2 regions of the Halalkalibacillus sediminis genome follow, and region 1 is predicted to be linked to the other one. Evidence: a T-box and tRNA genes for the amino acid it is inferred to sense, from the RefSeq annotation. Region 1 holds a T-box; the other holds one or more tRNA genes.
What was found. The T-box of region 1 lies ahead of CEY16_RS05080 (valine--tRNA ligase). A T-box ahead of a tRNA ligase gene usually reads a tRNA of that ligase, here a tRNA-Val.
Positions count from the first base shown of each region.

Region 1 (10,357 bases):
TTTATTTCACAATTTTGAAACTTTTTATTTAGTTCATAATACCCATAACTCTTCGGAAAGTCAAATACTGTTAAGTATATATTTTTTGAAAATTCATTTAACATCGCAACCATTTCCTCGATCTTCTTGCCTTGAAGTATTGAGACGAGAAAATAAATATTTTTATGATGATATTTTTCTTTTAATGTTGAAATCAAGGTTTCTAGAGCTTCAATATTATGTGCTCCATCAACATAAACTTCCGGTTCTATTTGAATTCTCTCGAAGCGACCTGGCCAAGTTGAATTAAGTAACCCTTGCTCTATATCAGTTTCATTAATGTTGAGTTGCTCGATGTCCACTATCTGAAGAAAGCTCATTAACGCTAAAGCCGCATTTTCACACTGATGAATTCCTTGCATTTGTATTTTCCACTCTCGATTATCTAACGGAAAAAGGTCCTGCTTTAATTTGAAAGTTTCACCACCAGTTGGGCGTTCATTCACTTCACAGAAAAAATCTTTATCTATTTTAATCATGCCTGAATCTTGCTCTTTAGACTTATGTTCAATCTCCTTCAGTGCCTCTCGTTGACGAACATTCGTAATCACTGGTACGCCTTCCTTAATAATTCCAGCTTTTTCGTAAGCAATTTCTGCTAAAGTATCTCCTAATATGTCGATGTGGTCATGCCCAATAGTTGTAATAACTGATAATAACGGCTGTAGCACATTAGTAGAGTCTAGTCTTCCACCAAGTCCAACTTCGAAAATGGCATAGTCCACCTGTTTATCTGCAAAATAAAGAAAAGCAATGACCGTAATTATTTCGAATTCGGTAGGAGATCCGTAGGGGGTCTGTGATAATTCTTCGCTCAATGGAATAATTTTTTCCACATAAGCAACGAGTGATTGGCCATCTATCGGTAATCCATTAATACTCACTCGCTCATTAAATGTTTCAATATATGGGGAAGTAAATGTACCAACTTTATAGTCATGTTCTTGAAAGATATTCCTTAGAAAAGTGACAGTCGAACCTTTCCCATTCGTACCTGCTACATGAATCATTTTTGTATTATGCTCGGGATGACCTAAGCGTTCTAACATCCACTCCATCCGCTTCAGACCAGGTTTGATTCCAAAATTCAGTTGTTTATGAATCCAATCAATTGCTTGTTGTTCGTTCATATTGAACATCCTTTTATTATGTATACAGTAGAAAAGCCTGCAAAAGCAGGCTTACTACCATCAATCCATTTATTACTTCACTTTCTTCAACTCTTGGATACGAGACTTCACCATTTCTTGCTTTTCTAAATAATCCTTTTCTTTATCTCGCTCTTCTTGAACGACGGCTTCTGGAGCCTTGTTGACGAATTTTTCATTCGACAATTTCTTCTTCACGCGTTCAACTTCTGAATCCCATTTCGTAAGTTCGTCCTCTAATCTTTTAATTTCGGCATCAATGTCGATTAGTCCTTCTAATGGGAAGAAAATTTCTGCTCCGCTTACCACAGCACTTTTAGATTGCTCTGGAGCGCTTACGTCAGTTCCAATCGACAATTCTTCTGGATTACAGAACTTTTCGAGATACTGTTGCTGATTCTTCAGTTCATCAGTAGTCGTTTGGTCATTAGTTTTAATGACGATTTTAATTTCTTTAGACATTGGAGTATCTACTTCAGAACGCACATTACGAACGGATCGGATAATTTCCATCAAGCGAACCATTTCTTTTGATGATTGTTCGAAAGTTTTACTTCCATCTGTTTGTGGCCACGGGGCAACTGTAATTGAATCACCCTCATGAGGAATGTGTTGCCAAATTTCCTCTGTGATGAATGGCATGAACGGGTGTAACATTTTCAAAATAGAGTCTAATGTATGGACTAGTACTGACTTTGTCGCATGCTTTTTCTGTTCATCATCTCCGTATAACGGCAGCTTCGCCATTTCGATATACCAATCGCAGAAGTCATCCCAAATAAAGTTATAAAGGTAACGCCCTGCTTCACCGAAGTCGTAGCGATCGATGTGTCGTGTAACCTGCTCAATAGTCTCATTCAGACGAGTCAGTATCCACTCATCTGCAATTGACTTCTCCTGTTCCAAATCGATTTGATTATGCTGGAAGTCTTCCAAATTCATAATGACAAAGCGAGAAGCGTTCCATATCTTGTTCGCGAAATTCCAAGTCGCCTCTACCTTTTCCCAGTGGAAACGTAAATCCTGACCAGGAGATGAACCTGTAGATAAGAAGTAACGTAGCGAATCAGCACCATACTTTTCAATAACATCCATCGGATCAACACCATTACCGAGAGATTTACTCATCTTACGTCCTTCAGCGTCACGCACGAGCCCGTGTATCAACACGTCTTGGAATGGGCGGCGATCAGTGAATTGCTTCGACTGGAAGATCATACGAGATACCCAGAAGAAAATGATGTCATACCCTGTTACCAGTGCGTTCGTTGGGAAGTAGCGCTGGAAATCTTCACTCTCCTCATCTGGCCAACCCATCGTAGAAAAAGGCCAAAGTGCAGATGAAAACCAAGTATCTAGAACATCTTCGTCCTGTTCCCAGTTTTCAATATCTGATGGTTCTTCCCGACCAACATATAATTCTCCAGTTTCCTTATGATACCAAGCAGGAATTCTATGTCCCCACCATAATTGACGTGAAATACACCAATCTCTGATGTTCTCCATCCAACGAAGATAAGTACCTTCAAAACGATCAGGAACGAAATTGACTTTATCTTCTGTTTTCTGGAGTTTAATCGCTTCATCCGCTAGTGGCTGCATATTAACGAACCACTGCGTTGACAAGTAAGGTTCTACGACTGCATCGCTACGCTCGGAATGCCCTACCGAGTGCATATGTTCTTCGATATGGAATAGTACGCCTTCCTCTTGTAGGTCTTTTACTATTTTTTTGCGGCATTCAAAACGATCCAGACCTTCGTATTGTCCAGCGTTTTCATTCATCGTTCCACTTTCGTTCATAACTAGAACACGCTCTAAATTATGACGATTTCCGATTTCAAAGTCGTTCGGATCGTGTGCTGGTGTGATCTTAACAGCACCAGAACCAAATTCCATATCTACGTAATCATCTGCTACAATTTCCATCTCACGACCAATGATCGGAAGGATAACCTTTTCTCCGATCAGGTGCTTATAACGATCATCTTCCGGATGAACAGCAACAGCTGTATCTCCTAACATTGTTTCAGGTCGAGTGGTAGCTACTTCGATATGACCCTCTCCATTTTTAAGTGGATACTTCATGTGATAAAAAGCACCTTGCACCTCTTTATGGATTACCTCAATATCGGAAAGTGCTGTCTGTGTGCTTGGGTCCCAGTTGATGATATATTCACCACGGTAAATCAAATCTTTTTCATAAAGTGAGACGAATACTTCTTTAACCGCTTCAGACAGGCCATCGTCAAGTGTAAATCGCTCACGAGAGTAATCTAGTCCAAGGCCTAGTTTTTCCCACTGGGAACGGATGAACGATGCATACTCTTCTTTCCAATCCCAAGATTGTTCTAAGAATTTCTCGCGACCAAGGTCATAGCGAGATTTACCTTCTTCTTTAAGCTTTCCTTCTACTTTCGCCTGTGTCGCAATCCCAGCATGGTCCATACCTGGAAGCCATAATACATCGTAACCTTGCATCCTTTTATAGCGAGAAATAATGTCTTGCAATGTTGTATCCCAAGCATGGCCCAAATGAAGACGACCTGTTACATTCGGTGGGGGTATTACAATTGTAAACGGTTCTTTATTCGGATCATCCTTTGCTTCAAAGAATTTACCTTTCACCCAATAATCATAACGACCTTTTTCAATTTCCTCTGGATGATATTTTGGTGCCATCGATGTTTGATGTTCTTCAGCCATCGAAATCCCTCCTAATTTTTCATATAAAATAAAAAAATCTTTCCGTCCAATAAAGGACGAAAAGATTGTATTCGCGGTTCCACCTTCGTTGATAAACGATCACACTTGTCGCTTATCCACTCGATTCAATAACGGGATCTCCCGACTTCTCCTACTATCGTTCAAAGAAGCTGCATATTCAGAGCGACCTTCCAGACCTTCGTTACCGAGGAAGCTTTCAGCCGGTGACTTCCCTCTCTTTTTTCAGTATCCAATCTGTACTCTTCTCCTGCCAAGCATTTGCGTATCAATATTTGTATCTTATTGTATACAACTTCACAAGAAAAAGTCAATATTTTTCACACGTGTCATCGAATTTTTTCATAATTTAATAATGAGGAGGGAAATTATGAGTCGTTATTATCGCTATCGCTTACCCCCATGGGCTCGTAAATGTATATTTGTTATAGAGAAAGTGGTTCTGCCAATCATGATTTTCCAGTTGATCAGGACGCTCCTATGGCCCACCACATTGGATGTATTTTTAGCAGGTGCACTAGTAGGTCTATTTATTGCATTTTATCTTGAATGGATTTAACTTCACCAGAAGCTGGGACATATAACAAGTCACCTGCTTGCAAATCATGTCCGGCTTCTAACTGGTTGATACGTTCGAGTTTAGATACAGGTACTTTATAGTCCTCAGCAATTGACTGGATGGTTTCATTTTGTTGCACAAAACGAATTTTCATCTTAGTAGACCCTGCTTCACCATCCCTGAAAAAGTTAGACAAGTAACTAAGTCCTTTTTTCTTCTTTTTCCCATCTTCTACTTCTTCTTCAGGTGAAACGTTTTCATCTAGCTCAGATTCAGCTTCCATTTTCTCGTTTTCTTTTTGTTCAGCTTCTTGAACCATTTCCTTATTCTCTGGCGGCATATTCATTTCCGGCTTTTCTTCATATTCCGGCTCTGCATTGCTTTCAGGAACTTCTTCTTTTTTCGGTTGGTTTTGCTTTTTTGGTGAAACATTGTCTTCAGGTAGATTTTCTTCTTTTTTATAGAAAAAGTCCTTGAACGATTTAGATTCCTTCTTCTGCCAGAACTCACGACCCTTATCAGCAGATTGATCTTCCCTTTGTTCTGCTGGTTCAGACTCTGGTTCATTGTAAGAGGATGGTGGTTGAGGCGGTTGGTATGGTTGCTGGAACGTTACATCTTGTGGTGGGATGCCCTTAAGAGAAAAATCTGAGTTTGCCTCTGATGAAGATTGGTCATTCCACTCGACACCCTCCAAACGAATCTTCGTAAAAACGTTCATCGTGCTTGGTTCTGGAATTTCGTAATCGAAGTATTGCACCTCGACTCTCAATTCATCGGTTTCGTTGATCTTACTCCTCGGTATTGTAATATCTACCGGGATTGGATATTGAAAATTAGTAAACCCATTGTCCAACGCACGTACATGATGAACATAATTATTCTCTTCTTGATCATCAACCATATACAAAGGTGCCTCGCTAGCCATAGATTGATAATCCCCTGAAATCACCAGTACTCCTCTTAACTGGATGAAATCATCTTCATGAATCACACTTATTTCAGGTTCAACCGATATGCCATATAAATCATCAATCTCATCACCTTGTCTGAAATTGATCTTCTCACTCAAATCGAATAAAAACGGATCATTCTCATAGTGGCTCAATGATAGTCCCCCTTTGACCTCTTTATCACTAGGTATATGTGCTACCATATGAAAAAAGAACAAGCGATTTTGGTAAGTTCATTCTTCTTTACATAGAAAATGCAACAAAGGGAAAATTTTTTACTATTTTCTAAAAAAGATAATATGTATGTTAATATCTTCCTTAAGGGAGTGTTGATTGATGAAAAGGTTAGTCTGGTATTTGAGTTGGGTGATCATCATTATATTTATAATTAATGCTGGTGTACAATACCGTATCCATTTAACACTAGAGGCCAATACGGAATTTGTGACATGGCCTTATTATTCATTTCTAGCTATTTTTCCGATCTTGATCGGTATCCTACTTCGATTACCTCAATTCATTTTAGAGATAAAATCAAAACAACCATGGACATTTGACTGGTTAAAATTACTAGTTATTGGGTTACCTGCTTTGTATGTAACCCTGATGCCGTTGTTCTATTTTCTGGTACCTTTTGAACTACTTTTTCAAAACGAAATTATTAGTGGCAGAGGAGAATATTTTACTATAACGGCAGGCATCGTTTTTGGTTTCGTTCTTTTAGATAGTTTGAAAAAAGATAGAGGAAGCTATCAAAGATAAATTTTATAGGTGACTCATTTTTTCAATATAAAAAAGACACTTGGAATTAAATCCAAGTGTCTTTTATTTACTCATATCTTTTTATTTCATATACAAAGCAAATGCCTTTCCAGCTGCTTCGATTGTCTCCTCAATATCCTCGTGAGAGTGGGCAGTCGAAAGGAACATGCCTTCGAATTGAGATGGTGGCAAGAAGACGCCTTGCTCTGCCATTTCACGATAATATTTTGCGAACCAGTCCAAGTCAGAGGATTTAGCCGTTTCAAAATTCACAACAGGTTGATCTGTGAAAAAGAATCCTATCATGGATCCAGCGCGGTTGACCTGTAATGGTACTCCATGGTTTTTCGCGGCTTGCTGGAGTCCGTCGATCAGTCGATCCGCTTTTTCATTGATTTCATCATATGATTGAGGTGTCAACTGACTCAGAGTCTCATAACCTGCTGCCATCGCAAGTGGATTCCCTGACAATGTTCCGGCTTGATAAATATCACCTGCTGGAGCAATGCGTTCCATGATGTCACGGCGTCCACCATAAGCACCAACTGGCAATCCTCCACCAATCACCTTTCCTAGACAAGTCAAATCTGGAGTCACACCGAAATGTCCTTGTGCACAGTTATAACCGACACGGAATCCTGTCATTACTTCATCAAAAATCAACAGAGAGCCGTTGTTTTCGGTCACTTCACGTAAATGTTCCAAGAAGCCGTCGACAGGAGGCACTACTCCCATATTACCCGACACTGGTTCAACAATTACCGCTGCCAAATCATCACCGTATTCTTTAATTACATAATCGACACTTTCTTTATCGTTATAAGGTACAGTTATCGTGTTCTGAGCGATAGACTCAGGTACTCCTGGACTATCCGGTAGACCTAACGTTGCTACCCCAGAACCAGCTTTGATCAACAGTGAATCACCGTGACCGTGATAGTTACCTTCAAATTTCAAGATTTTATTACGACCTGTATAGCCACGCGCCAAACGAAGAGCACTCATCGTCGCTTCAGTCCCTGAGTTGACCATACGTACCATTTCGATTGATGGCACTCGCTCCATCACTAACTTGGCTAACTTGTTTTCATACTCGACGTTTGCACCGAAGCTTGTCCCTTTTTCCATAACATCTTTCAACACAGATATCACATGATCATTAGCGTGACCTAGAATCAATGGGCCCCAGCTTAATACATAATCGATATATTCATTTCCATCGACATCGTAAATGCGAGAACCCTTCCCTTTTTCCATATAAATCGGGTCCATATCAACAGAATTAAATGCACGGACTGGTGAATTCACTCCACCTGGCATCAAATCGACCGCTTCATCAAAAAGTTGTTTTGAACGTTCATTCAAACTCATCCATTATCGCTCCTTTAACGAATTCATTACTACATCTATTACCACTTCTAACCTTTATTCAACCATTTAGCCACGTCTTTCGCGAAGTAAGTGATGATTAAGTCCGCCCCTGCACGCTTCATGGAAGTTAACTTTTCAAGAACAATCTCACGCTCATCAACCCATCCATTTGCAGCAGCCGCTTTGATCAACGAGTACTCACCACTCACGTTGTATGCCACGATTGGCAGTGGATAGCGATCCTTCAACTCTCTCATGATATCGAGATAACTCAACGCAGGCTTGACAATTAAAAAGTCTGCTCCTTCTTCTACATCAGACTCAGCTTCTCGCTGTGCTTCTAAACGATTTGCTGGGTCCATTTGATATGTCTTACGATCACCAAATTGAGGTGTGCTATGAGCTGCATCACGGAATGGACCGTAAAATGCCGAAGCATACTTCACCGCATAAGACATGACTGGGATATGTTCGTATCCTGCTTGATCAAGTCCGTCACGTATTGCAGCCACGAATCCATCCATCATGTTCGACGGAGCAATGATATCAGCACCCGCTTCTGCTTGAGTTACCGCAGTCTGAACCAACAATGGCAAAGTCGCATCATTATCGACATATTGGTTTTTAATCACACCACAATGTCCGTGCGAAGTATATTGGCACAAGCAAGTATCAGCCACAACGACCAAATCAGGATGGTTCGCCTTGATTTGACGTGTCGCTCGTTGAACAATTCCTTCTTGTTGATAAGCTTCCGTACCGACTTCATCTTTTTCCTTTGGCACACCAAATAAAATAATCGAACGAATACCTAGATTAACCACTTCATCAATTTCAGCATCTAAGTAATCAAGCGATACCTGGTGCACACCTGGCATCGATTTCACAGCGTTGCGCTTCCCATCTTCCTCTAATACAAACAAAGGATAAATTAAATCTTCCGTATGCAAATGCGTCTCGCGAACCATCGCACGAATATTATCAGACGTACGCAATCTGCGGTGACGATCAAAGAACAAATCCATTACAACATACCCCTCTCATAACAATCCACAATAATATCCGCTAATTCATCAAGTGTATAATTCTCAGGCAATATGACCGTTTCAAAACCAACTTCTTGAGCGCGCTGAGCAGTAGTTGGCCCAATACAGAAGCAAGGTTTTGTCAACCATACATCAACAGAGTCCTCAGAAAGTTCCATCCACGCGTCTATCGTAGAGGGAGAAGAGAACACCCAAGCATCTACAGACTCCATCCCTATCAATCGATTAGCCGCTTCACGATTAGTTGACGTTTCATAAACCGTCACACTCTCGAACTCAACCCCATTTTCTTTAAAAAAGACATCGAGCACCTCGCGTGAAAGATTTCCCTTCACTAGCAACACACTCTCAGGCCCCATTTCTAAGAACTGGGGACCCATATGTTCTGCATCAAATGTAGTCGGGACAAAGTCAACGTCAGGTACATACTCCTTCAAATAATCTTCAGTTTTCGACCCGATAGCTGCAATCTTTTTAGATTGAATTGTAGAATGAGAAATCCCCTCTTGATCTAAAGACTCAAAAAAGAACCTTACACCATTCACACTTGTGAAAAGGAGCCATTCAAATCGATCCAAATTCTCTAGTACTGTTTGAGCTGATTCATCAAGAATGTGTCTGAACTTGATCAGTGGTAAACCTACAACCTCAGCACCTTGTCTTTCCAATGTACCAACAAACGATAAAGCATGTTCACGCTCTCGCGAAACTACAATATTTTTTCCGCGTAAAGAACTCATTACTGTTCGTCCATTTCTTCTTTCGCTTTTTCAACAAGCTCTTTAGCACCTTGCTTAATTAGAGACTCAGCAGCTATGTTTCCAGCTTCTACTGCATCTTTAGAACGAGATACTTCCTTCAATACAGTTTTACCATCTGAGGAAGAAACTAACGCAGTCAACACAACTTCGTCTCCTTCTTTCACTGCGTAACCAGCAATAGGGACAGAACAACTGCCTTCAAGTAAGCTCAAGAAACGTCGTTCTGCAGCAACTGTTTCAGCTGTATATTCATCATTGATCTTTTCAATCAACTGAATTAAATCTTCATCATCTGAACGGCACTCAAGAGCTAATGCTCCTTGACCAACCGCAGGAAGACATTTTTCAGGCTCTAGTAGTTCAGTAACAATGTCCGTCGACCAGCCCATTCGTTTAAGACCAGCTGCAGCCAAGATGATTGCATCGAAGTCCTCTTCTTTCAATTTACGTAGTCGAGTTTCGATATTTCCACGTATCCACTGGATTTTAAGGTCAGGACGATATGCCAAGATCTGAGCTCCACGTCTTAAGCTACTTGTACCGATAATAGCTCCTTCCTTCAGATCATCCAATCCGATATGATCGTTAGAAATGAATGCATCTCTGTGATCCTCACGCTCAGGAACACAACCAATCATCAAACCTTCAGGCATTTTAGACGGCATATCTTTCATACTATGTACCGCCATATCAATTTCGTAATTGTACATCGCCTCTTCAATCTCTTTAACAAAAAGGCCTTTACCGCCAACTTTTGATAAGGTGACATCAAGGATCTTATCACCTTTTGTTACAATCTGCTTAATTTCGAAAGAGTATTCATCTGTTTTCTTCTCAAGTTGATCGATCACCCACTGCGTCTGAGTCATCGCTAGATTACTTCTTCTTGAACCAATAATGATATTTCTCATGAAAAATCCTCCTGACCGATTGCTTTAGTGCAATCTCTTATAAAAAGTGAAAGTTTGTAAACAATGAAACAAATATATAATTT
Region 1 is NZ_PJNH01000001.1:958,089-968,445, forward strand. Features, by position in the region: gene CEY16_RS05075 (bifunctional folylpolyglutamate synthase/dihydrofolate synthase) at 1-1,169, opposite strand, end outside; gene CEY16_RS05080 (valine--tRNA ligase) at 1,242-3,893, opposite strand; T-box leader at 3,943-4,176, opposite strand; gene CEY16_RS05085 (hypothetical protein) at 4,282-4,470, shown strand; gene CEY16_RS05090 (LysM peptidoglycan-binding domain-containing protein) at 4,442-5,578, opposite strand; gene CEY16_RS05095 (hypothetical protein) at 5,760-6,185, shown strand; gene hemL (glutamate-1-semialdehyde 2,1-aminomutase) at 6,267-7,556, opposite strand; gene hemB (porphobilinogen synthase) at 7,604-8,581, opposite strand; gene CEY16_RS05110 (uroporphyrinogen-III synthase) at 8,581-9,342, opposite strand; gene hemC (hydroxymethylbilane synthase) at 9,342-10,274, opposite strand; gene CEY16_RS05120 (cytochrome C assembly family protein) at 10,312-10,357, opposite strand, start outside.

Region 2 (10,357 bases), 740 kb from region 1:
TTGGTTTATGATGAAAATGATGGTTGCTAATAAATTAAGAAACACAAATGAGCGAATGACAGATGAAAAAGTAAGTAAGAACTTTTCAACCCATAACATATAGAAACATGAAAGTATGATGGCTATGTGTGCAATAAAAAACTGAAAGAACCGTAAATGAGGGTAACCGAAGAATAGTTCTGGTGTTATGATTGCGATGACTGCTCCAGCCATACTTATGAAAAAGCACACTTCGAATACACGATAATTTTTGGAAATCAGCATGAACACACATAAGTATATGGATAAAGAACAAAGCTGAAGTGGTAGGTTGATACTTACATCCCAGCGACCATTCCAAAGAAACCAAAGGTGAAAAGTGATCTCGCTTATAAGTAAAAGGAAAACAAGAAAAACGGTCACGATTTTTTTATAAGAGTGAAGTTGATGGCGGAGTTTATATAAAACTGCAATGGAAAGAAACATAAAAGCAATCGCCAATATATGTGTCATGGAGAAAGTTTGAAATGGATACATATCACGTTCAAAACCAATAATCTCGGTCATTTTCAAGCTCCTTCCTATACTAACTGTACCATAATATTTTTCGCATGATGAAGCTTGTATTGGTAGACTTTAAATGGGGTTTGTTTAGAACTTTAGAATGTATAACATTGTTAATGGATAATAGTATGTGAAAAATTTTGGGCGTCAAGCCAAGCTTTTCTAAAAAGGAGTACAATTCATGAAACCATATATCATAGTCGGAGCAGGAATACTGGGGGCTTCTACAGCCTTCCATCTCGCTGAAAAAGGTCATCAAGTCATTTTAATTGATAAAAAGGACGTTGGCGAAGCGACAAGAGCTTCTGCCGGTATCATCAGCCCATGGCTTTCACAAAAACAAAATCCAGAATTGTACGATGTAATTCGATTAGGTGCATCTTACTATCCTCAACTGATCGGTCGACTAAAGGAAATCGGAATCAATCATTTAGGCTACGACCAAGTTGGTTCATACCATTTACACAAGAGTCATGACAAATTAGAAAAAATGATGGAAGATGCAAAAGATAGAAGGACAGCAGCTCCCGAAATTGGTAAAGTTTCTCTCGTGAAAGGAGAAAGCATCTCAAAATCCGTGCCAGTTGTGGGGGACCGGATGGGTGCAGTCTTCATTGAGGGAGGAGCTAAAGTCAATAGCGAAATCTTTCGCAATGCATTGATAGAAGGTGCCAAATACCATGGTGCAGAAATTATAGAAGGACAAGCTGAATTGAAGCGTAACGATTTGCCACGAGTCCATGTTAATGATCAAACCCTTGAAGCTGAAAAAGTGATTGTCACAACTGGTGCTTGGGCAAATTCATTATTAAAAGAAGTAGGTATCAATTTTAATGTCTATTCGACAAAAACACAGACAATTAAACTTCGCTTACCTGAAGCAGATACTTCAAAGTGGCCTGTTGTAATGTTACCGAACAACAAATATATAGTAGGCTTCAATAATCATGAGGTATTAGTTGGCGCTGAGCACCATGAAAATCACGATTTTGAAAGTTTTCAATCTGCTTCTGCTGTATTCGATCTTTTAAAAGTTGCTTTTAAATTTGCACCAGGGTTGAAGGAAGCTGAAATAATCGAATCTAGAGTAGGGTTCAGACCAATAGGTGAAAAAAATCATCCGGTTTTCGGAAAACATCCGACAAATGAAAAGTTAATTATAGCAAACGGTCTTGGAGCCTCCGGTATGACAAGTGGTCCTTTTTTAGGTTTAGAAATTGCCAAAATTGCATTGAACGAGGAAACACATTTGGATCAAACTATTTATCAATATTAATTAGAAGAATTATTGAAAGGATTTGAATGTATGTCAAACCTACAAGCGTTACAACACATTGATGCAACAAGACAAAAAGAGTTAATTGATAGACGAGAGATCTCTTCATTAGAGTTGACTCGATATTATATCGAACAAATTGAAAAGAAAAATCAAAATTTGAATGCTGTCGTGTATGAAATGTTCGATGAGGCACTCCATCAGGTGAAGGAAGGGAAAATATTCGACGGTCCTTTTTCAGGTATGCCTTTCCTTATAAAAGATTTGAATTCGATTAAAGGACATCCAGCTACCAGTGGATCCGAAATGTTACAAAATTTCACACCTACTCAGGATGATGAAATTGTTCGTAGATTTCGAGAGGCTGGCCTCGTTTTTCTAGGAAAAACGAATACCACAGAATTCGGTTTTTTACCTACAACAGAGCCTACCCTTTTCGGTCCAACAAGGAACCCATGGAACACGACGTTATCAGCTGGTGGATCAAGTGGTGGGGCAGCTGCAGCAGTGGCATCAGGGATGATTCCGTTCGCACATGCAAGTGATGGGGGAGGCTCAATTAGAATTCCTGCTTCCGCCTGCGGGCTTTTTGGATTCAAGCCATCTCGTGGGGTACTACCATACTCTATGTATATGAATCATTTGTCAGTTAACCATGCTGTTACGCGTTCAGTAAGGGATAGTGCAGGTTTACTTGATGTATTGAAGGGTGGGACTTCGTATGAACTATATCCCACACTTGATCAAAGTTCCAGTTTCTCTTCATCCCTTGAAAAGCCTACTCAGAAATTACGAATAGCATATTCTTCAGATTTCGGTGGTCAGGTAGAAATCGATCAGGATACTCGTCAAGCTCTGAATCAGACCGTTCAATTATTGAGGGGATTAGGCCATGAAGTTGTGGAAATGGATCCTCCTATTGATTTCTCAAACTTTACAAAACACTTTATGAATATCTGGTTGGCTGCGGGCTCCGTTATCATCGACCACCTCGGAAAGGCGAGTGGAGAAGAGCCCTCAGAAAAAAACCTAGAGCCATTGTCATTTAACGTTTTGAAGGAAGGGGAAAAGCTCACAGCGTTCACATATGAGGAGTCAAGAGTACTTATTCAATTAGAAGTTCAAAAATATCTATCTATGTTTCGAGAATTCGATGTTTTGCTTTCACCCGTCATGAATACCACACCGAAAACTTTAGGTTCTTTTCAATCTGATGACATTCATTCGATGCACACTACTATGATGGAATATTGTAGTTTCACTCAAATTGCGAACGTATCAGGACAACCTTCTATGAGTGTACCACTTCATTGGACGGATGAAGGACTGCCGGTGGGTATGCAGTTTACTGGCCAAATAGGTGATGATGCTGATTTATTCAAACTAGCCAGTCAACTAGAGAATGCACAACCTTGGTTCCATCAATATAAGGCACTATAGAAGTATTAAACGAATTCTATTAATCTATCTTCTTTTAAATGAAGTTACATGATTGTAACCTGCGTAAATTCTTCTTAACCTCACTGTAACCCAAAATGGTAGATTCATATGTTAAGCTACGCTTGTACCATTTAAAAGGAGGAATGCAACATGAAAAAAGTCGCTGTATCACTTGCGACAGGCATAGTACTTGCAGGAGCGGGTGCTTACTCTGCAGCAGCAGACGGAAGTCACGAAGTCAAAAGCGGAGACACTCTATGGGGGATTTCCCAAGAACACAACACTTCAGTTGATGAAATAAAAGATATAAACAACTTAGATTCAAACTTAATTCTCCCTGGAGATTCTATAAAGTTATCAGGAAGCACCAACACTGAAGGGACTTACAAAGTCCAATCAGGAGATACTCTTTGGGGAATTTCCCAAGAACAAGGTGTACAAGTTAACCAACTTAAACAATGGAACGATTTACAATCTGATCTAATCTTAGTTGGTCAGGAACTAGCTCTTGACGGTCAATATACTGCAGAGACAGCAAACCAAAGCACTTCAAATAACGAAGCTACTGAATCAAGTCAATCTGAACAAGCAGCTGATGAATCAGCATCTGCTTCTGAGTCTAACGTTGAACAAGCTTCCCAAGAAGTAGCGGGAGAAACTTTCACCGTATCAGCAACAGCTTATACTGCTGATTGTGCAGGATGTTCAGGCATAACTGCTAATGGAACGAACTTGAACGAAAATCCAAATGCAAAAGTAATTGCAGTAGATCCAAATGTTATTCCATTAGGCACTAAAGTATATGTTGAAGGTTATGGTGAAGCTATCGCAGCTGACACTGGCGGAGCAATCAAAGGTAACAAAATTGATTTACACGTACCAACAAAAGCAGAGGCTTTTGACTGGGGCGTACGAAACGTAGAAATCACAATCTTAGATGAACAATAAAATAAGATGAATTGAAAGCTATAAGGCCAATAGGCTTTATAGCTTTTTTTATGTTTGATTTAGTTACTACCCGAGTAATATCGAGTATGATAAGATGTGAATGGAATAATAATTGTAGACATTGAGAGGAAACTGAAATGAGTATACATGAAGAAGCAAATAAAAGAAGAACTTTTGCGATCATATCGCATCCGGATGCAGGTAAAACTACGTTGACCGAAACGTTATTATTGTTCGGGAATTTAATCCGGTCAGCAGGAACTGTCAAAGGGAAAAAATCAGGAAAGTTCGCTACTTCGGATTGGATGGAGATTGAGAAACAACGTGGAATATCTGTTACCTCAAGTGTGATGAATTTTCCATACAAAGGACTTGAAGTCAATATTTTAGACACTCCCGGTCACGAAGATTTCAGTGAGGATACTTACAGGACATTAACTGCAGTAGATAGTGTTGTCATGATCATTGATGCGACAAAAGGAATTGAAGCTCAGACGAAGAAGCTATTCAAGGTATGTCGTATGCGTGGGATACCGATATTTACGTTCATCAATAAAATGGACCGTGAAGGTCGCGAGCCACTTGATTTATTAGAAGAAATCGAAGAAGTTCTGGATATTGAAACATATCCTATGAATTACCCTGCAGGAATGGGGAAAAGGTTTTTAGGGAATTTCGATCGACATGGTAATCAATTTGTACGATTTACTAGCAATGAAGAAGAGAAAGCTATTCCTTATGATGAGTTGGATGATCCTCAGTATGAACAAATGGTAGCAAAAGAAGAGTTTCAGTTGGCAAAAGATGAAGTATCCTTGCTGGATGAAGCTGGTGAAGAATTCTCGTTAGATGCAGTGTTATCGGGTAAGCAAACGCCCGTCTTTTTTGGAAGTGCCTTAGCACCGTTTGGAGTACAGACCTTCTTTGATACGTTCATGTCAATGGCTCCACCACCAGCTCCTAGAAAATCAACTCAAGGGGTTGTACAACCAGATAACCCTGATTTTTCAGGTTTTATCTTTAAGATCCAAGCCAACATGAACCCTGCTCATAGAGACAGAGTGGCATTCGTACGTGTCTGTTCAGGAAAATTCGAACGGGAAATGAGTGTCAAACTTGCTCGTACTGGAAAGAACATAAAACTTGCACAGTCTCAGCAATTTGTTGCTTCTTCACGAGACACCGTACAAGAAGCGTACGCTGGAGACATTATCGGTATTTACGATCCTAACGTGTACCGCATAGGTGATACTATTTTAGAAGGTAAAGAACTTTTCGAATATGATGAACTGCCACAATTTCCACCTGAACAATATAAAACAGTAACAGCGAAGAACGTTATGAAATCAAAGCAGTTCAAAAAGGGTATTGAACAACTCGTTCAAGAGGGAGCTATTCAGCTGTTCACTAAATATCGAACAGAGTCTTATATTATCGGGGCGGTTGGTGAACTTCAATTCGACGTATTCAAATATCGAATGCAGAATGAATACAACTCTGAAGTAATCTTGGAGAATATTGGCGAACGGGTACCAAGATGGATCGGCGATGAAAAAATAGATGATTCGCTTTTCGATGAACGTAATATGTTAGTAAAAGATCGAGATGGAACACCAGTTGTTTTATTCAAAAATGAATTCTCCTTGAACTGGTTCAAAGATAAACATCCAGATGTTGACTTGATAGACTTGTATGAAGCGAACGAATATAGTCAAAATCAATGGGGTTAAACTAGAAGGTAAGTCAGAAGAGCGGAGTAACTAGTCGCGAAAACAAAAAATCTCTTTAAACAATCAAAAAAAGGTTGGACCAAATTTTTGTCACAACCTTTTTTGATATATATTTACATAATTGAATATTAGAAAAAGAACCCCCCAGTCACGTGGTTCCACACGTAAGAGGGGGGTTCTTGGGGTTTGGCACCCAGTGACTCCGAGTGGGATCGAACCACCGACCCCTTGCCTGTCAAGCAAGTGCTCTCCCGCTGAGCTACGGAGTCAATTTAATGAACAAAACTAATTTTATCGACAAGTATTAATATAATGCCTTATACTATGGTTGTCAATATTTTTTTGGAGGTTAAGACTTATGATTGCTCGATTGATAACATACCTTTTGATAGGCGGATTACTTGTTGCTGCAGTTGCAGTGGCCGCACCTGAATACCTAGCATATCTTTGGATATTTTTTGGACTTTTATTGATTATCGCATTACTATCACTCGTGGTGCATTATGTTCGAAAAATGCTCAAAATTGTAAAAGAGGAGAAAAGGGACCATTCGTCCTGATTATTCGACTGGTTCGAAAAGGACGAATGGGAGGCTTTCTACTCTAATCTTCTCTCCTTCATTAAGCGTAATTTTGCTATATGAAGCTTCGCTTTCTCCCCGATTACTTCGTATACTCTTGTTTGTTGATCTTCTGAATAGATCTGCACATACTAGTGGCAATGGTTTTCAATTCATGTTTAAAAAAAGTCCATCTCATATAAAATTTCCTTTCCTTTATGATTCAACAGGATTCAAAAGGATGACGGGAAGCTTTTGGACTTTCACAACTTCACCTTTTTCTAAATTAATTGTAATAGTGTTCGAGCTCATTTCATTTGTCAGTAGTTCATAGACTTCAGGTTCTTCATTAAGATCGTAAATGTGTACATAGCCCAGCCCTTCTGGGGAGCTGATTTCATAGGTGCCCGCTTGGATATCTTTCCCTACATGCCATATGCCCGCCCCGAGTTCAGTTTTCATTTCTGTTTCTACTGGTTGAATTGAGAGGCTAGCTAGGCCATCGAAGAGGATATTGTCCGTGTCTTGAATATCAAGTGTCATGGTAGGAACACCGTATCTAGAGCCAAGCACACCGCTAAAAATGATGTCGTTATTTTCATCCGATACGTAAACATTTCCTGAACCGTTAGGAACCAGTTTATAACGGCCAGAATTCACGCTAATTGTTGTGCGGTCTTCGTCGTGTTCTAAAAACTCCTCAATGTTGCTAGCATTATCATTACTTCTGTCACTCGTCTCAAACAATTGCTCACTGACATTTTGTACCATTTGAGATTTTTCCTCTCCGACAATTTCGAAATTTCCCTGATAACTGTCGATGACTGGCGTAGATCTGTCAGTACAGCCAGTTAAAAGTAACACTGAGCCAAATAATAAAATAAATGGTTTCATTATCTACAAACTCCTATGTATATATTTAATTCCTAATATAGCTAATATCATGGTAATACTTTTCATAAAATTCAAGTGTGCCTAGAGTGCTGATATCCAACTCGTCATGGTTATATTCCAGTGCTATTTCGATCCACTCCATCTGGTCGGGGGACGGAAGTGTACTAAACGGGATGCAAAGCAATCGTTTAGAAATATAGTGGTGGTTTTCTGGTACATCATGCTTTTGAATAAAGTTTTCGTATTCAGTAGGGTTGAGTTCGAGCTTAATGAACGTTTCATCGTTGTTATTTACATCATGCTCATGGACAATCTTTCCTCCACGTAGAAACAGCACACGATCAGCATAAATATCGAGGTTTTCTAGAAGGTGGGAGGCAACAAACATGAGTTTGCCTTCGTGTTTCATTTCAATTAGCTTATCTGAAATTAAACTTACATTCGAAATATCAAGACCATTCATCACTTCGTCCATCAACATAACCGAGGAATCAGCTGCACGCATCATCGCAAAGCACAAGCGTTGCCTCATTCCAAGGGAATAGGTTTTGACTTTATTTCGTACATAATGATCCATATTTAATTCATCGATGATCGATTGAATTCCTTTTTTCTTCCCGTTCCACATATTTGCGAACAGTTTAATATGATCAACACCGGAAAGATCTTCAAACAAGTCATCTTGATTAGGGAGGTTCGTCAAACCCTGGTAAATTTTCACTTGGTCTTTCTCCGACTTGTATTCGTACTGCCCTTGAAAGACTACCTTACCCTCATCAGGTTTGAGATAATTGGAGATTACATTGAACATCGTAGTTTTTCCTGTACCGTTAGGAGCAGCAATCCCAATCACCTCTCCCTCAGTAGCAGAAAAATCTAATTGATCAAGTACTTTATTATCTTTAAAGGCCACGGATATATTTTTCAACTTCAACATTAGCGTTCACTCCCACTGCCCGGAATCAAACGAGCAAATTTTGTGTTCTTTTCTCGGAATTGGTTTCTGATTGACATTAAGACTGCAAGTACAACAATGAGAGACATTAAAGCCAACCAAATCAGCCCATATGATAAGTCGATGGAAGGATTATTGTAAGCTGAAGCCGTCTCACCTGATAAGATACCCTTAAAATCAAGTGCGGTAAGAGGTTGAATGAAGCTCCAATCTTCACCAATTGACGTTACCAGTAAAGGTAATAAAACAATGCTCAGCCCAACTAACAGGTTGGCAAAGGAGTTTTTCATCCAGTAGTTCATTAGTAAAGATAACGATAAAATGAAAATTATTGTAAGAATAAAGAAAGCCGAAGCAATGATTACATATTGCCAAACTGGCACTGCAAGGAAATCGTTATTCCAATAAATGATCGTAGGGCTATTAAAGTTTCCTAGTCCATTTGTGTTTTTGGCGTAGACGATCATCGAGATTGCCCCAAGGATTAAAGCAAACATCAAGTAAAGAAAATGTATCATTATTTTACTTAAAGATTTTTGAAAGAAAAATATAGGTAAACCTTTCATCACCGACCCGTGACGCTGCTCGTAAACAAGAATCTCGTTCCCACTTAAAAGAATTAAGGTGACAAACAAAAGGCCGCTTAGAGTGTTAATTGCAAGTACTAGTGCTTCACTAGCTACAAATGGTTCAGTTAAAACTGGCAAATTATGCTCATCGATGTAATTTAGAGTTTCGATCTCTTGACGAATTTGTACTTCTGGAAAAATTAAATGATCGGGAATACCCGCATTATCTAGACGATGAACAGTGAGTCTCTCTTCATTAAGAGCGAGGCCATAATTAATGTATTCTTGAAATTCTCCACGTCTTAAGTGAAATTTTTGGAATCGAATAAGCGAAAGTTGTTCGAGTAAACTTTCGTAAACAATTTCTTCATCCGCATCCCTTTCATCATTTTCTATCTGATCAATCGCAGAGTTGTACATATCTATTTCTTTCTCTTTTTGCTCCGAAACCGTTTCAGGGTTGGAATTAGAATAGTAGAAATAGAATAGCAAGAAAAAAAGAATGATTAGAATCCCTAGTAATAAATGTTTTTTATTGGTTAGTAAAATTTTAGATTCAAATTTAGTGAAATTCCAAAACATACTCTATTGATCTCCTAACGTTACGCCTGAAAGAAACGGCGTTTTGTCACCCATTTTGCTGATATCGCTATCATGATTTCAATGGCCAAAACTGTTATCAGCAGCACAATTAAAGCTTGCTTGAATGTAAATACTTCAGTATACATCAGAAAATTCTTTTCATGATCAGCAATCTGGCCAAAATCGAAATAAGTCTGAGGGAAATATTTCAGATGTATACCGAACAGTTCATAAGTTCTGCGCTCGAAATACATCCATTCTGAGAATAGAAAGACTGAGCTGATCAATAGTACCCCCCAAGTATTACGAATCCACAAACTGATCCAAGCACTAAGACGTGTTAATAGCCACACTATTATCAGCATCAATGTGAAAGATTTTAATAAGATGAAACCGAGTGCTTGGTAATCATAAGCGTCGATGTTGTATGTCGTAAGATCTGTTTTAATAGGGATCTGCATCCCTAGATCGCCTAAGCCGAATCTAATGCCAATCAGAATTGTCCCGAGTACGATTAATCCCATAATTAACATCAAAGTCCAACCAAAAGCTATTGCGCACTTCAAATTGATCGTTCGATACCAAGAGAGCGGAAGACCTTGTGTAACTGATGGGTTATAACGGTCACGGATGAGAACATCGCAACTTATATATAAAGCTATGAAGAGTATCAAATATGTAAGGGGACTGCTGAATAATTCGTGAAGTTTTTGTAGAGCCGTTTTCTCTTCAATCATACTGAATCGTAGAGGCTCGTCTCTATTAATCAAACTTTGATATTTAAGCAGTGTAGAATTGTATTGTTTTAATCGGTCCTGCCCAACATATAGAGACAAACTAAATGTATGGTTTTCAGCAAAA
Region 2 is NZ_PJNH01000001.1:214,377-224,733, forward strand. Features, by position in the region: gene CEY16_RS01170 (YwaF family protein) at 1-546, opposite strand, end outside; gene CEY16_RS01175 (NAD(P)/FAD-dependent oxidoreductase) at 725-1,819, shown strand; gene CEY16_RS01180 (amidase) at 1,850-3,259, shown strand; gene CEY16_RS01185 (3D domain-containing protein) at 3,410-4,207, shown strand; gene CEY16_RS01190 (peptide chain release factor 3) at 4,345-5,937, shown strand; tRNA gene CEY16_RS01195 (tRNA-Val) at 6,135-6,206, opposite strand; gene CEY16_RS01200 (hypothetical protein) at 6,296-6,496, shown strand; gene CEY16_RS01205 (hypothetical protein) at 6,713-7,390, opposite strand; gene CEY16_RS01210 (ATP-binding cassette domain-containing protein) at 7,416-8,327, opposite strand; gene CEY16_RS01215 (hypothetical protein) at 8,327-9,496, opposite strand; gene CEY16_RS01220 (hypothetical protein) at 9,517-10,357, opposite strand, start outside.
Region 2: it has a tRNA-Val gene. The T-box ahead of CEY16_RS05080 (valine--tRNA ligase) is inferred to sense a tRNA for this amino acid. The anticodon was not compared.